DNA from 2 places in the Stenotrophomonas sp. YJH_SMC_36 genome. Region 1 is predicted to be linked to the other one. Evidence: riboswitches for the same ligand, from Rfam matches in the RefSeq annotation. Region 1 holds a riboswitch; the other holds the start of a gene.
What was found. A riboswitch is a leader RNA that binds a small molecule or an ion and turns the genes downstream of it on or off. The one in region 1 is predicted to bind cobalamin.

Region 1 (4,792 bases):
GCTGGTCGTGTTCGACCTCGATGGCACGCTGGTCGACAGCGCCGCCGATATCGCCGAAGCCCTGAACCGCACGCTGGAGGACATCGGCCTGGCCCGTGTGCCGGAAGCCACCGTGCTGGGCTGGATTGGCGACGGTGTCCGCCGGTTGGTCGAGCAGGCCGTGCATGCCGCAGGGCGGCAGGTCGATCTGGCCGAGGTCATGCCGGTGTTCATGGTGCATTACCGTGAGTGCCTGCTGCGCAGCCCACGCCTGCTCGACGGTGTGGCCGAAGCACTGGCGCAGCTGCGGGAACGCGCTGTGCCGCTGGCCATCTGCACCAACAAGCCTGCAGCGCTGGTGCCGCCGCTGCTGCAGCATCTGGGCGTCGGCGATGCGTTCGCGCTGGTGCTGGGCGGCGATTCGCTGCCGCAGCGAAAGCCCAGCGGCGAACCACTGCGGCACATCGCGGCACACTTCGGCGTGCCGGTGGATGCATGCCTGATGGTGGGTGATTCGTTGACCGATTACCGCGCGGCGGAAGACGCGGGAATGCCGATCGTGCTGGTGCGCTACGGTTATCCGCGTGGCCTGGACCTGGCCACCGCAGCTGCGGTGGCGGTGATCGACGATCTGCGCGAACTGCCGGGCCTGGCCGCGCGCATCCCGGTATAGCGCCGGGCCTGCGCCCGGCGCGCCTGCTCATTTCGGCTGGTAGCGCACGCTCAGCTGATACTCGCGGCCCGGCTGGTTGAACCACGCCACGGTCTCGTACCTGCGGTCGAACACATTGGTTGCCCGGGCCAGCAGCGACCACGATGGCGTGAGCGCGTACTCGGCGCGCAGATCCAACGTGCCATAGCCGCCGACCTTCACCGTGTTGGCGGCATCGTCATAGCGCTTGCCCGCACCCTGTACGGTCAGGCCGGCACGGAATGCGCCGAAGCGGCGATCCACATCCAGCCGTGCGGTCTGCTGTGCACGGCGCGGCAGCCAGTTGTCGAACTGGCTGCTGCCGTTCGTGCGGTTGCGCGGGTCGGTGTAGCTCAGCTGTGCAGCGATGTCGAAGCCGGCCAGCACGACGCTGCCGGTCAGTTCGGCACCGCGGATGCGCGCCTTCTCCACCTGCTGCATCCTGAAGGTGGCTGCATCGTAGGTGATCAGGTCATCGATGCGGGTCTCGTACACATCCAGGCCCCAGCGCCAGCCCTGGCCCTGCTGCGAAATGCCCAGGTTGGCGCTCTTCGACTTCTCAGGATCCAGCGTCGGCACGCCGCTCCACGGGTCATACAGGTCGCTGAAGGTGGGAGCCTTGAAGGCCGTGCCGTAGCTGGCGTTGATGCGCAGGCCGTGATCCAGCTCCATCGCCCAGCCGATGCTGCCGGTGGCATGGTTGCCGAACTGCTGGTTGTCGTCGTTGCGCGCGCTGGCCTGCAGCTGGTGCCGGCCGAAGCGCCCCTGGTACTGCATGAACACACCGGTGTTGCGACGGCTGTCGACACGATAGCCGGCACTGCTGCCGTCCAGGTTGTCCTCACTCCAGTCCACACCGGCACTCAGCAGCTGGCCTTCGGCCACGCCGAAGTCGCCCTGCAGCGACGCGCTGTCACGATGCGTCTGCGCGCTGCCATGCACGCCGTCCGTGCCGACGTTGTCCGATTCGTTGTCACTGCGACCGACGTTGGCGGTCAGCACCAGCCGTTCGGCCGGCGTGTAGCGGACCTTGCCGGACAGTACCTGCTGGCGCGTCTCGGAGTAGTTGTAGTAGCCGTCGTAGTGGTTCTGGCCGTCGGCGCGCAGCGCGCTGCCCTCCACCGTCCACTGCTCGTTGAAGTTGTAGCCGCCGCGCAGGCTCTTGGAGAGGTTGCGGTAGCCGTCGCGGTCGGGTTCGTCGGCGAAGCAGCCGGTGAACAGCGTGGCCGAGCCCCGGCAGGCATCGATGCCATCGGAATGCTGGTAGGCGATGTCGGCGCCGAACCAGCCGCGTTCGCTGCTGCCACCGATGCCGCCGCTGGCCTCACGCAGGCCATTGCTGCCACCGCCCAGCTGCAGATGTGGCGCGAAGTCGCCCTGGTTGCGGCGGGTGAAGATCTGGATCACACCGCCGATGGCGTCGGCGCCATACAGGCTGGACTGCGGGCCCCGCACGATCTCCACGCGTTCGATCTGCGCCAGCGGCAGGTCCTGGATCATCGCCAGGCCGAGATCGGCGCTGTTGATGCGCACGCCGTCGACCAGCACCACCGTGTGGCCGGAGTTGGTGCCGCGCAGGAACAGCGAGCTCTGCTTGCCCAGGCCGCCGGCGTTGGTGAGGTTGATGCCGGCGCGGCCACGCAGCAGGTCCTGCAGCGAAGTGGCCTGGCTGGACTCGATCTGCGTCCGGTCGATCACCTGCGCAGGCGCGATGCTGTCCTGCAGGGCGATGGGGGTGCGGGTGGCCGTGACCAGGATGGGATCGAGCGCGCGGGCGCCATCATCGGCCTGGGCCAACGCGGGCAGGGCGGCCAATACGGCCAGGGAAAGCAATCGGGACTGCAGCTTCATCGGGGGACTCCAGGTGCCACGCACGCCCGCGTGGCGAAGGGGAGGAGCCGCGGAGGCAGGCAAGCGCCGATGCCGCAGGCAGTGCTGCGGACATCCAGCGCCATGCCCACCGCATCGCGACCTGAGGCTTCCGGGCCGGTCTCCGGGCTTGCCGCCAGGCGGCGCGAGGCCACCGTCCAGGCGCCTTCCCATGCTGTTGGCACAGTGGCGGTCTTGCCTGGAACTGACGTGCTTACCGTTGCGGGGGCAGCGCCGGCATGGCGTGGGTTCACGCGTCACCGGCTTCCCGTTTCAACCTGCCGGCCATGCCGCAGGTCACCTGGAAGTGCGCGCAGTCTACGGCATCGGCATGCCCGGTGCGGCGCATATGCGGCAATGTCTGTGGAGCTGATGATCCCCAGCCACTAGAATTGCTGCTTGATCCCGTGGTGCCGTTGCCGATGTCCGCCCGTTTTCCGCTGTCCCCGCGTTGCCTGCACAGGACGCATGCATGATCCTCGACCTGGTCCGCCACGCCGGCAACGGTCGCGACGAGTACCTCGATGGCCGCAGCGATCCACCGCAGCTGGCCCGCCTGCCACAGGAACTGGTGGAGGCCTACGCCACGCAGCCCTGGGAGCGGGTGATCAGCTCGCCCCGCCTGCGGTCACTGCACACAGCGATGGCGCTGGCCACCCCGCGCGGGCTGGACGTGGATGCGGACGAGGAGTGGGAAGAACTCGACTTCGGCGACTGGGACGGGCAGGCACTGTTCGACCTGCCGGAGCAGGCGTTGGCGGCATTCCATGCTGATCCGCATGCGTATCCGCCGCCCAACGGCGAAAGCTGGGGGCACTTCGAGCGGCGCATCGCGCGTGCGCTCGACCGCCTGCTCGACGATGACGACCCGCTGCCGACCGTCGTGGTCAGCCACGGTGGCCCGCTGCGCATGGTGCTGTCACAGGTCTGCGGCCTGCCGATGTCGCTGTGCTGGGCGCTGCGCATCGACCACGGTACGCGCCTGCGGGTCAGGCTGGAGCGTGGTGAGGCAGGCCTGGTGGGCGAGCTGCTGGAGTTGCAGCAGCCCTGATCCGGCCGGCGCCGATCAGTCCTCGTCGGCGCTTCCGGCCACGTCTTCTTCTGCGTCGTCGTCTGCGTCGAAACGCTGCTCGTGCACCGGCCCCGAGGCCGGGCCGGCCGCCTTCAGCGGGTGCGCGGCGATGCGCGCTTCGTAGTCCTGCACCAGCGCCTCGCGCTGCGGCTCGCCCAGTTCCTGCCAATGGCAGTCCAGCAGGGCGCCTTCCAGAGAGTAGAGCAGGTTCAGGCTGGGCTTGAAGCCGGCGCGCTTGACCTTGACGAAGGCACCCACCGCGCCGACGGCGGCCAGATCGTCACGGCTGCGCAGACCGACCTGGCGCAGCCACGCCGCACTTTTCGGACCGATGTTGCGCAGCTTCGGCGCACTCATCCCAGCGCCTCGACGAAGACGCGCGCGATGGCTTCCAGTCCGGCCTGGTCATCGGCATCGAAGCGACCGGTCTTCGGGCTGTCGATGTCGAAGACTCCGATCAGTTCATCGCCGCGCAGCAGCGGAACGACCAGTTCCGAGCGGGAGGCCGAGTCGCAGGCGATGTGGCCCGGAAAGGCATCGACATCGTCGACGCGCTGGGTCACGCGCTGGCGGGCCGCGGCACCACACACGCCCTTGTCCAGCGGAATGCGCACGCAGGCCGGCAGCCCCTGGAACGGGCCGACCACCAGCTCCTGGCCATCGTAGAGATAGAAACCCACCCAGTTCAGGTCGGGCAGGGCGTGGAAGACCAGCGCCGAGAGATTGGCCGCGTTGGCGATGCGGTCGGACTCTCCATGGACCAGGCCACGGGCCTGTTCAAGCAACTGGGCGTATTGTTCCGGCTTGCTGCCGGTAAGCGAGGCATTGGCGAACATGACCGCAGTCTAGCAAGCGTGCCGGGCCAGCGATAATGCACGCTCTGTTGCCCCGCTGGAGCCTTTGATGCCGTTGCCCGCTGCCCTGCCATCCGCGCTGTTCGTCACCGGCACCGATACCGAGATCGGCAAGACGGCGGCCAGCACCGCGCTGCTGCACGCCCTGCGCCGGCGTGGCCTGCGAGCGGTCGGAATGAAGCCTGTGGCCAGTGGCAGCCAGGATCTGGGGCAGGGCCTGCGCAACGAGGATGCGCTGGCGCTGCAGGCGGCCAGTCGGCCGGTGCCGGACTACGTCGACGTGAATCCCTATGCCCTGCGGCAGCCGATCGCTCCCGAACTGGCGGC
Region 2 (4,792 bases), on a different contig from region 1:
CCCCACAACTGCTGTGACGCCAGCCGCTTGTCCTCCGAGCCCAGCTTGTACGACGGTGGCGACGGCACGCCGGCAGCCACCATCGTGTACGCCGCCCGATAGGCCAGCACCTGCTGCGCGGGATCGTCGGTACGCGCCACTTCCAGCGTGTAACGCTGGTAGGCCGAGGCCAGGTTGCGCCAGCGGATCCAGTAGTGATTCTCGAAGGAGAACGCGCAGAAGCGCGCACCGGCCAGGCTGCCCTTGTCGGCGATGCGGGTCAGCACCTCCTGCGGCATGTCCAGGTTCATGCCGCCCTCATCACCCTGCAGGGTCACGTGCACGATGCGGTCGCGATAGCCCGGAGCACGCGCCTGCAGCAGGTCGCGCCAGTTCTGCATGGTTGCCACCACCGCGAACAGGAAACGGCCAAGCTCGCCGGCGGCCACCGGCGCGGCGATGGACTGGTAGGTGCGTTGCCAGCCATGACGGTTTTCGCTGGGCAGGAACACCGATCGCTCCAGCGCCTGCCGTGCATTGCCGCCGGAGCTGACCTCCTCCGCATGCTGTGGATAGACCAGGTTGATGGCGAAGGTCGGCCAGCGCGGAAGCGCCGCGTCGAACAGATGGATCGGGAAGTTGCTGCTGATGCCCCCATCGGAGAACCAGCAGATCCGGAAGGCGGTGATCACCGGGCCGCAGGCCTGGCCGGCACTGGTCAGCCCCTCCATGCTGTCGGCCACGTTGTGTTCCGGATCGGAGGCGGTCGCTCCAGGCTCGCAGCGGCGCTCGCGGCGCGAGGGCTCATGCAGCGGCACTGCGCTGATCAGCAACGGGAAACTCAGGCTCATCCGCGTTGCCACCAGTACCGGCAGCTGCGGCCCCTGCGGCAGGCGGTAATAGAGTCGTCCATCCACGCCCAGCGGCGGACCCGCATGGTTGACCAGCCACTGCACCACGCTGGCCGGGAACAGCTGGTCGAACTCTTCGCGCAGGAACCAGAACTGCGCGCCGCCCAGCGGCAGCGTGCGGGGTTCGTTGTGCGATACGCAGGTGGTGATCATCTGCAGGGTGATGGCATGCGGGCTGTCCGGCTCGTCTGCATAGCGCGGCGCATCGTGCAGGTCGGCAAAGGTAAGCGGCACATCGGCCGGCTTGCCTGACAGCTGCTGCAGGCAGCTGTGCAGCCATTCCGTCAACGCCGGCCGGCGCGCGTCGCTGCCGAGGCCGCTGCACAGGCCCAGCAGATTGCGTCGTGCCACCCGCGCGACCCGCAGCGCGGCCCCGGCCACGCCAGCGCCGTAGGCGCACAGCAGGGACGGCAGCAATGTTGCCGCCACTCCACTCCAGCCGCCGCCCCACGCGCCCAGCGCGAGCAGCAATGCCAGCGACACCAGCACTTCCAGCGGCGCGATCTGGAACACGGCGATGGCCAGGCACAGCAGCTTGCGGGGCCAGCCTGCATTGCCGGTCAGCACCACCAGCAGCCGATAGGCTGCACGCGCGCCGCGCGCCGGCTGGAACAGACCGTAGATGAACCCGCGCCGCGACAGCTGCGCCGACACCGCCGACAATCCACCGTACCCGGCATCGCCGGGCAGCGGCTCGCCCGCCTGCTGGCGGCGATCACCATAGGCCGCCGCCGCAGCCACCGCGGCGGCGATGGCGCCTGCCGAGGTGCCACCGATGCTCTTGAAGCGATACTCGCGCGCCAGCGCCAGTACCGCATTGGGGTACACGATGCCGCTGGTGATGCCACCTTTCATGACCAGATCGCAGTACTTCGCCGCCACACGTCACCTCCCGTCCGTCGGTTGCCAGTATCGCAAGCCGGCCTCTCACTGCCTGAGAAAGGTGCCACATCCCGGTGGTGTGATGCCGGGCCTTGACCATTGCTGCCAACCGGCCTACCTTGTGCACGCCGAAGGTATTCATCTCTTCATGCGAATGAAGGGATGAATTTAAACGGGAATCCGGTGAAGGCGCTTCGCGCGCCCATTCCGGAGCTGCCCCGCAGCGGTGAATGGAAACGAATCCTGCCAACAGCACTGGGCTCGCGCCTGGGAAGCGGCAGGTAGTAGGTGGGCTGCGGCCCGCGTCCAACAGCCCGAATACCGGCCCCGGCCGGGGGACACGACCGTCCCCTGACTCGACCTGGAATCTCCGCGGGGAGGTTGCCGGGGCCGTCGTCGTCCTGCGCCTGCAGGGTGCGCGGCCACGTGCGTCCTTTTCACGGCATCCGGTTCGCCCGCGGGGGCGAAGGTCGCTGGCAAGACGCCCGTGGGCCGGCAACGGCACGCGTCGTCCTGCGGTTCCTTCGTTCCTCAATGCCGACATGCAATGAGGACACGCTGCAATGACCACTGTTACCAACCTGGGCTTTCCCCGCATCGGCGCCAAGCGCGAACTGAAGCGGGCGCTCGAACGCCACTGGGCCGGCGAGGACGACGCCGCCACCCTGCAGGCCACCGCCGCGGCGCTGCGTGCCCGGCACTGGCAGCTGCAGATCGAGGCCGGCGTCGATGTACCGCCGAGCAACGACTTCAGCCTGTACGACCAGGTGCTCGACACCGCATGGCTGTTCGATGCCATTCCCGAACGCTACCGCGAACTGGCCGCGCACGATCCACTGGCCGCCTACTTCGCCACGGCCCGTGGCCTGCAGCGCGATGGCATCGACCTGCGCGCGCTGGAGATGACCAAGTGGTTCGACACCAACTATCACTATCTGGTGCCGGAACTGCACGCGGACCAGGCCTTCGCCCTGCGCGGTGACAAGCCGCTGACCGAGTTCAACGAGGCCAGGGCGCTGGGCATCCACACCCGTCCGGTGCTGCTGGGGCCGGTGAGCTTCCTGCTGCTGTCCAAGACCACCGACGGCAGCGCCGCACTGGACCTGCTGGATGCCCTGCTGCCGGCCTATGTGCAGCTGCTCGGCCAGCTGGCCGACGCCGGTGCCGACTGGGTGCAGCTGGATGAGCCGCTGCTGGTGCAGGATCTCGACGCCGATGCGCAGGCAGCCTATGAGCGCGCCTATGCCCGGTTGGCCACGGCACGGCGTCCGAAACTGCTGGTCGCGACCTATTTCGGTGCGCTCGAGGACAACCTGGCGTTGGCCACCGGCCTGCCGGTGGACGGACTGCACGTGGACCTGGTGCGCGCGCCGGAGCAGCTGGACGCCGTGTTGAAGGCGCTGCCGGCCGAGCGCGTGCTGTCGGCCGGCCTGGTCAACGGCCGCAACATCTGGCGCACCCATCTGGACAACGCACTGATCCTGGCCCGGTTTGCCCAGGTGGACCGCGGCGCCGACCGGCTCTGGCTGGCACCGTCCTGTTCCCTGCTGCACACGCCCGTGGATCTTGCGTTGGAAAAGAAGCTGGATGACGAACTGAAGGGCTGGCTGGCGTTCTCCCGGCAGAAGCTGCAGGAACTGCGCCTGCTGGCCGACGCGCTCGATGGCAGGGTGGATGCGGAAGCGGGCCTGGCTGCCAACCGCGCTGCACTGGAGGGGCGTCGTCGCTCGCCACGCGTGCACAACCCGGCCGTGGCCGCACGCCTGGCCGCGCTGACCGTAGCCGATGCGCAGCGGCACACCGCCTACCCGCAGCGCCGCATCGCACAGCATGCGGCGCTGCAGCTGCCGCTGCTGCCCACCACCACGATCGGTTCCTTCCCGCAGACGCTGGAGGTGCGCGAGGCACGCGCCCGGCACAAGTCCGGCAAGCTGGGCCTGGCCGAGTACGAGGCCTTCCTGGAACAGCAGACCGCGCATGCGGTACGCGTGCAGGAAGCGCTGGGCCTGGACGTGCTGGTCCACGGCGAGTTCGAGCGCAACGACATGGTCGAGTACTTCGGCGAGCAGCTGGAAGGCTTCGCCTTCACCGGCAACGGCTGGGTGCAGAGCTATGGCTCGCGCTGCGTCAAGCCACCGGTGATCTTCGGCGACGTCAGCCGCCCGCAGCCGATGACGGTGCGCTGGTCCAGTTACGCGCAATCGCTCACCGACAAGCCGATGAAGGGCATGCTGACCGGTCCGGTGACGGTACTGCAGTGGTCGTTCGTGCGCGACGACCAGGAACGCGATGTGACCTGCCGGCAGATCGCGCTGGCCCTGCGGGACGAAGTGCAGGACCTGGAAGCAGCCGGCATCGGCGTGATCCAGGTGGACGAGCCGGCCATCCGCGAGGGGTTGCCGTTGCGCCGCGCCCACTGGCGCGCCTACCTGGACTGGGCGGTGGAATCGTTCCGCATCAGTACCAGCGGCGTGCGCGATGCCACCCAGATCCACACCCACATGTGCTATTCGGAGTTCAACGACATCATCCACTCGGTCGCAGCGATGGACGCGGACGTGATCTCGATCGAGACCTCACGCTCGCGCATGGAACTGCTGGATGCCTTCGTGAAGTTCAACTATCCCAACGAGATCGGCCCGGGCGTGTATGACATCCACTCCCCCCGCGTGCCGGACAAGGCGGAGATGGTGGACCTGCTGCGCAAGGCGCTGGCCGTGCTGAAGCCGGAGCAGCTGTGGGTCAACCCGGACTGCGGGCTGAAGACCCGTGGCTGGCCGGAAACCCGCGCTGCACTGCAGGCACTGGTTGCCGCCGCAGTGGAACTGCGTGCCGAGCACACCGACGCCCGCGTCGCCTGACCTGTCTCTCCACCCCGATGCACGGGCCGCCGCCGTTGCCGGCGGTCCGTGCGGTACCTGATGATGACCGAGCTCCAACGCCCCACCCTGTCCCTGCCCGCCGACGGCAAGCGCCTGCTGCTGCATTCGTGCTGTGCGCCCTGCTCCGGCGAAGTGATG

Region 2: linked by a shared signal. The riboswitch ahead of metE (5-methyltetrahydropteroyltriglutamate--homocysteine S-methyltransferase) and the one ahead of btuB (TonB-dependent vitamin B12 receptor) in region 1 are both predicted to bind cobalamin.

Annotation. Positions count from the first base shown of each region.
Region 1 is NZ_JCAFTD010000008.1:135,972-140,763, forward strand. It holds gene gph (phosphoglycolate phosphatase) at 1-652, shown strand, start outside; gene btuB (TonB-dependent vitamin B12 receptor) at 680-2,521, opposite strand; cobalamin riboswitch at 2,638-2,859, opposite strand; gene AC5P76_RS16265 (histidine phosphatase family protein) at 3,012-3,590, shown strand; gene AC5P76_RS16270 (TfoX/Sxy family protein) at 3,606-3,968, opposite strand; gene AC5P76_RS16275 (GAF domain-containing protein) at 3,965-4,447, opposite strand; gene bioD (dethiobiotin synthase) at 4,515-4,792, shown strand, end outside.
Region 2 is NZ_JCAFTD010000005.1:79,953-84,744, forward strand. It holds gene AC5P76_RS10795 (patatin-like phospholipase family protein) at 1-1,745, opposite strand, end outside; cobalamin riboswitch at 1,887-2,116, shown strand; gene metE (5-methyltetrahydropteroyltriglutamate--homocysteine S-methyltransferase) at 2,336-4,633, shown strand; gene AC5P76_RS10805 (epoxyqueuosine reductase QueH) at 4,694-4,792, shown strand, end outside.